3 regions of the Enterococcus sp. XAF26B05_ASV22 genome follow, and region 1 is predicted to be linked to each of the others. Evidence: a T-box and tRNA genes for the amino acid it is inferred to sense, from the RefSeq annotation. Region 1 holds a T-box; the other regions hold tRNA genes.

Region 1 (2,327 bases):
TCATATGGCTGGGCATATTTATGCGGCTCATTTTGTAGAACCTTTGCAGTTTCCGTTAATGGCATTATTAGTGAGCGGTGGTCATACGGAATTAGTTTACATGAGAGAGACAGGTTCTTTTGAAACCATCGGTGAAACAAGAGATGATGCTGCAGGTGAAGCATATGATAAAGTCGGCAGAGTTTTAGGTCTAACCTATCCAAGCGGTAAAGAGATCGATGAACTGGCCCACCATGGAGAAGATACGTACCATTTTCCACGAGCTATGATGAAAGAAGACAATTATGATTTTAGTTTTAGTGGTTTGAAAAGCTCATTTATCAATACGGTTCATAATGCTGAACAACGCAATGAAGAATTGATAGTAAAAGATTTAGCCGCAAGTTTTCAAGCGAGTGTTATCGATGTTTTAGCCGATAAAACGATTCGAGCTTGCAAAGAATATCCTGTCAAACAATTAGTGATGGCAGGTGGTGTTGCCGCAAATATAGGTTTGCGTGATCGATTAAGCAAAGAAGTGACGGAAGAACTGCAAGGCGTAACATTTATCGTGCCACCACTTAGACTATGCGGTGACAATGCAGCGATGATTGGTGCTGCTGCATTTGTCGAAGCTGAAAAAGCTCATTTTGCTGATTACCACTTAAACGCGGATCCTAGTTTATCCTTTACGACCATCTAAACATTAAAATCAACAGACAAGACTAGGCATAGAGAAAAATATTTGTTATAATGAACCAAGTTTAATAATGATTCATCGATAAAGAGAGTACTTCATTAGCTATTATTCAAGCGATTTCGGGAAGGTGCAAGCCGAAAATAATCAAATGAAGGAAGCGCGCTTTTGAGAATCTGCCAAGGCAGACGGCTATCTACCGTTAATAGATTAAGTGGGTTCGTCTTTATAGAGGACGAACAATTAGAGTGGTACCGCGGGAAAATCTCGTCTCTGGTGTTTTTTAACACTAGGGATTTTTTTTGTTTATCACGCCACTTCGTTTTGATATCGTTGTTGCAAATCAAGTAGAAAAGAATCATTTTATAATGTGTCAGAAAGTCAGGTTGCTTTGCTTATATTTTAAGAAGTGAATCACTAAGTTTAACTCTGGTAAACTATTGAATCACCAATCCACTTTGATTTAAAAAAGTAGGACCCATTTCTCAAAATCAATGATAATGCAGCTAGAATAAATAATACAAATCACCTATTAGGAGGATAACTATGAATAACAAAGAAATCGTAGCAAAAGCCATTTATGAAGTGGTAAAAGAAGATTTATCATTAGAAACCGTTACCCAATTATTGGAAAATCCTAAGTCAGTTGATCACGGAGATGTAGCGTTTCCAGCTTTCTCATTGGCGAAAGTCTACCGTAAAGCACCGCAACAAATTGCAGCTGATTTAGCTGAGAAAATTGCTGGAACAGACTTTGAAAAAATCGAAGTGGTTGGACCTTACCTGAACTTTTTCATGAATAAAAAAAGGGTAAGTCAAACAGTCATCGGTCAAATTGCAAAAGAAAAAGGACACTACGGAGATAGCTCGATCGGTAACAAAGGCAATGTACCAATCGATATGTCTTCACCTAACATCGCGAAACCAATTTCAATGGGGCATTTGCGTTCAACAGTTATTGGGAATTCAATTGCGTTTATTCTTGAAAAGAGTGGTTATACACCTATTCGTATCAATCACTTAGGGGATTGGGGTACTCAATTCGGTAAATTGATTGTAGCTTATAAAAAATGGGGTTCAGAAGACGGAGTCAAATCGGCGCCAATCACTGAATTATTACGTCTGTATGTTCAATTTCATGAAGAAGCTGAAACACAACCTGAACTAGAAGAAGAAGCACGCGCTTGGTTTAAAAAACTAGAAGAAGGCGATGCTGAAGCCACTGAATTATGGAAATGGTTCCGTACAGAATCACTAAAAGAATTCGACAAAATCTATGCAATGCTAGAAGTTTCCTTTGATTCATACAACGGAGAAGCTTTCTACAACGATAAAATGGACGAAATTGTAACAATGCTAGAAGAAAAACATCTATTGCAAGAAAATGAAGGAGCTGAAATCGTTGATTTATCTGCATATGACCTAAATCCAGCGCTAATCAAAAAATCAGACGGTGCAACGCTGTATATCACACGTGATTTAGCGGCGGCTGTTTACCGTAAACGTAATTATGATTTTGCCAAAGCGATTTATGTTGTCGGAAATGAACAAAGCAATCATTTCAAGCAATTAAAAGCTGTTTTAAATGAGCTTGGATTTGACTGGTCCAAAGATATGCATCACGTACCATTCGGTTTGATTACACAAGGTG
Region 2 (2,327 bases), 1.4 Mb from region 1:
TTTTGTTATAGGGTGTTTTGTCAATATCATTATATATGTGAATAGAAGCGAACTTAGGTATTAAAAACCGACAGGTCGGAGTCGGTTAAACAATTATTCTATTCAGTATCCAAGAGTCTTTTGACCCTAAACAAAAAAGCCCTATCCCTTTACTTGATAAAAGGATAGAGCCGTTTAGTTCAACTATTATTGAGCTACTGGGTAAACAGACACTTGTTTTTTGTCGCGGCCTTTACGTTCGAAACGTACTACGCCGTCAACTTTAGCAAATAAAGTGTCGTCTCCGCCGATACCTACGTTTGCTCCTGGGTAAATTTTAGTTCCGCGTTGACGGTATAAAATTGATCCACCAGTAACAGTTTGTCCATCAGCACTTTTAGCGCCTAGGCGTTTAGATTCTGAATCACGTCCGTTGGAAGTAGAACCTCCACCTTTTTTGTGGGCGAATAATTGTAAATTCATATTTAATAACATAGTCTGCACCTCCTATTTTTCGTTTATGGTTTTGACTTGAATAAATTCAAGACTTTCTTGCTCAATTGCTTGTAAACCTAGTAAAAGATTTTCCAAGAGAATCTGGGCAATGTTTGTTTGTTCCTGATTTGCATTTGAAATCATCTCGACATAAAGGTAACCACCTTCATCTTCGTTGGTTTCAACAATCGGTTCAAACCCAGCTAAAGCATCGATACCATTGACCGTACTAATCGTTAAAGCAGACACAGCTGCACAAACGATATCACTACCATATGGACCAGACTCAGCATGCCCTGAGACTTCAAAAGAAACGATTTGGCCAGCGCCATTTCGTTTAAAAGAACTTTTAATCATTGATAGGCCTTCTTTCCTATGCAACTTAAAAGAATTATGCGTTGATTGCGTTGATTACAACTTTTGTATATGGTTGACGGTGACCTTGTTTACGGTGAGTGTGTTTTTTAGGTTTGTATTTGAAAGTCACGACTTTCTTTTGTTTGCCGTGTTTTTCTACAGTTCCTTCGACAGTTGCACCTGCTACGGTTGGAGCTCCTACTTTCGTAGATTCGCCACCCACTAAGATAACTTCGTCAAAAACAACTTTTTCGCCAGCTTCTACGTCTAATTTTTCAACGTAAATCGCTTGACCTACCTCAACTTTTACTTGTTTACCACCAGTTTTGATAATTGCGTACATGCTTTACAGCACCTCCTTCTTCTAGACTTAGACTCGCCATCCCAAGTGATGACTAGTGTCATGCTTAAAAACTTGTTCTGTGCGGTTGTAGCTGTGGAGTCCACAATTACAACATTAACATTGTATCAAAATAAGAATACTGAGTCAATGAAAACTTGACTTTTCTCTCCTACAAACTCTTTTTCAATTTTTTTCGTTGTTATTTCTAATTTATGATTGACTTTGTTATGTATCTTCATTATAATAAATTTTGTTGCGTTAACATTTTGCGCCAATAGCTCAGCTGGATAGAGCACTCGCCTTCTAAGCGAGCGGTCGGGAGTTCGAATCTCTCTTGGCGTATTATTTTAAACGTTCATATCAAAAAACACCAATCACTAAGTGATTGGTGTTTTTTATTGTTCTCATGAAAGTTCCACTTTCCCTGTATATAACTGATGGTAGATTCCTTTTTCTTCAAGTAAATCTTCATGACTGCCTCGTTCAATAATTCGACCATGATCCATGACCATGATTGCATCCGAATTTTGAATCGTTGATAATCGATGTGCGATGACAAATACTGTTCTGCCTTTCATGAGGCGATCCATACCAGCTTGTACATGCTTTTCTGTTCTAGTATCGATACTAGATGTTGCTTCGTCCAAAATCATTACAGGAGGATCCGCAATCGCTGCTCGAGCGATCGATAACAATTGGCGTTGTCCTTGCGATAATCCTTCGCCGTCACCAGTGATCACTGTATCATATTTATCGGGTAAATTATTGATAAAATCCTCTGCATTTGCTAACTGTGCGGCTTTGAGTACATCTTCATCAGAAGCATTCAATTTCCCATATCGAATATTCTCACGAATCGTCCCTGTAAATAAATGAGTATCTTGCAAAACAATCCCTAATGATCTTCTTAGGGAACTTTTTTTGATTTTTTTTACGTTGATTCCATCATAACGAATTTTTCCCTCTTGAATATCATAGAAACGATTGATCAAATTTGTGATGGTCGTTTTACCTGCACCTGTTGCCCCAACGAAGGCCACTTTTTGACCTGGTTCCGCATAAAGATTGATATCTTTTAATACGCGATTTTTATCTGTATACCCAAAGGATACATCTTCAAAACGAACATCTCCAGTCAATTCAGTATACGTAA
Region 3 (2,327 bases), 1.2 Mb from region 1:
ATGAACGAATTTTGATGGAGCAAAGCGGAGAAATGAGAAAGTTGATTTCTTTAAAGAAGAAAATCCGACACGTTGAACTGATGTATCAGCAATTTGAAGTAGGAAAAATCAAAGAATTAAAAGAAGAATTACAACAGTTAAATAAACACAATTACTATGAGCAGATGGCAATTGCAAAAAAAGCAGGGCAATTGCCTCAAGAAGAATTTATTGTAATTGGAAAAAAGATATTAGTAGATGTGCAGGTACATAATTTGGTTCGATCTTGGATACTTGAAGAACTTGTCCGCCTTCATGTTAAAGAAGAAGTTGAGTTTTTTTGGCGAGATAACAAAAAATATACCGTTGTTCCAGCTTCTGTTGGTACGCCGTTGGATAGTGCCGCGTATCAAAGAATCTTATTGTTTTTAGAAAAAGAATTAATTAACGATGATCCTATTTTACTAGTAGACATTATGGAAGAGATTCGTCTGCATTTTGCATTACTTTATCCTTTGGCAGATGAAATCATTGAAGATCCAAGGTTGTGGGCTGTGAGTTATGTGAGCTCTTACAACCATTCAATTGCACAGAAGTATCAAGTTGAAGAGGAACAATTAGAAATTGAAAAAATCCAGAAGATTCAAAGTGAGATACGTTTTGAATTAGAAAAGATGGTTTTATAGAGAGAAAAAGAGTAAAGGGCTGAAAATTCCTTCACTCTTTTTTGATATACATTAACTGCATGTTTAGTTTTTAGTCAAATAATGAATAAATAAGAGCAGTAAAAATGAAAGTAGAAAATAGAAAAAGATCCCTCCTTGAATGAAAACGAAAATCAAAAAGACAAGCTGATAATCAACAGACGTAAATTGAATAACATAACGATTCAAGATAAATTCTGCGAGGGTTAAAAGAAGTGAAAAAATTAATAATCTTTGATGGCGCTGACTCAATACTATTCACTACCTAACGATTAGAATGATTAAAAAATATAGTAGCATAAAAAAAGATAGTTTTTTATCAATTTTTAGATGATATCGACAAATAAATGAGAATTTAGAAGGGACGTTTGCAATTTAGATCTTATTGTTAAGAAGAGTTTGATAGAAATAAAAAAACACTACTTACTTGTAGTGTTTAAGGTCAAGTTCTCATGATTATTGCGACATCTGATTTTAAATTATGCTATAATTCTACATGTAGTAGTAAAGCAATTATCTAAGAATAAAGACGCGCCCTGAGGGAATCGAACCCCCGTCTCAAGAACCGGAATCTTACGTGATATCCACTACACTAAGGGCGCAAGCACGTTTACTAGTTTAGCTGATATTTCGATAAATTACAAGGGGGAGGACAAAAATAATGAAATTTGAACAACATCAATCGCAACAACAAAAACAAGTCCAAAAGCTTGCAATGACGCAACAATTACAACAATCGATCCAGATTTTACAATACAATTCAGAAGACCTTTTTGCCTATATAGAAGCCAAGTCATTAGAAAATCCTTTGATCGACATCCAAACAGAGACCAACTATGGAGATTTTCCGATTTCTAGTAACAAAACGTATAGCAACGAAGAAAATAACTATCTAAATCAAATTCCAGATAATCACACATCACTTTTTGAATATTTGATCGATCAAATCCACTTGAATTATCGTGATACATATCTACGAACATTGGTTTTATTTTTAGTCGAATATATTGATTTAAATGGTTATTTAATGATTGATTTAGATGAAGCAACGCTAAAAACAGGAGCAAAATCTATTGAAATGCTAGATGCATTGACGCTGATTCAGCAATTAGATCCAGCAGGTGTTGGTGCAAGAGATTTACGTGAATGTTTGTTACTGCAAGTTGAGCGGGACGATACGGCACCAGCATTAGCCTATATTGTAATTGAAGAAGAGTTTGATCATTTGGCTAATCGTAAGTGGAGCTTGATTGCTAAAAAATTTGAAGTAGAGATGTCAGAAATTCAAACGATTTTTGATTATATTCAGACATTGAACCCAGCTCCTGGAAGCATTTTTGAGTCAACCTTGGGACTGTATATTCGTCCCGATTTAACCTTGAGAATCAAAGAGAATCAACTAAACGTGATATCTAATAGAACAGGTACTCCAACGATTCAATTTCAACAAGCCTATTTTGAGCGAATGGAAGCAACCGATGACAAAGAAGTCCAAGAATATATCAAGGAAAAGAAAAATGAATTTGAATGGTTAGAAAAAACGATCCTTCAACGTGGTGATACTATTTTAAGAGTCGGAACAGAAATCGTTCAGCGCCAACAACAATTCTTTTTTAAGGAAGACCGACCGCTAAAACCAATGAC

Evidence for each region. A T-box is a leader RNA that pairs with one kind of tRNA and senses whether it is charged. The one in region 1 lies ahead of argS (arginine--tRNA ligase), so its partner is inferred to be a tRNA-Arg.
Region 2: it has a tRNA-Arg gene. The T-box ahead of argS (arginine--tRNA ligase) is inferred to sense a tRNA for this amino acid. The anticodon was not compared.
Region 3: it has a tRNA-Arg gene. The T-box ahead of argS (arginine--tRNA ligase) is inferred to sense a tRNA for this amino acid. The anticodon was not compared.

Annotation. Positions count from the first base shown of each region.
Region 1 is NZ_CM161538.1:1,320,147-1,322,473, forward strand. It holds gene tsaD (tRNA (adenosine(37)-N6)-threonylcarbamoyltransferase complex transferase subunit TsaD) at 1-682, shown strand, start outside; T-box leader at 749-954, shown strand; gene argS (arginine--tRNA ligase) at 1,223-2,327, shown strand, end outside.
Region 2 is NZ_CM161538.1:2,680,679-2,683,005, forward strand. It holds gene rpmA (50S ribosomal protein L27) at 187-474, opposite strand; gene AC1PU0_RS13305 (ribosomal-processing cysteine protease Prp) at 487-831, opposite strand; gene rplU (50S ribosomal protein L21) at 866-1,174, opposite strand; ribosomal protein L21 leader region at 1,194-1,271, opposite strand; tRNA gene AC1PU0_RS13315 (tRNA-Arg) at 1,443-1,516, shown strand; gene AC1PU0_RS13320 (ABC transporter ATP-binding protein) at 1,579-2,327, opposite strand, start outside.
Region 3 is NZ_CM161538.1:2,488,233-2,490,559, reverse strand. It holds gene AC1PU0_RS12250 (hypothetical protein) at 1-665, shown strand, start outside; tRNA gene AC1PU0_RS12245 (tRNA-Arg) at 1,214-1,285, opposite strand; gene rpoN (RNA polymerase factor sigma-54) at 1,345-2,327, shown strand, end outside.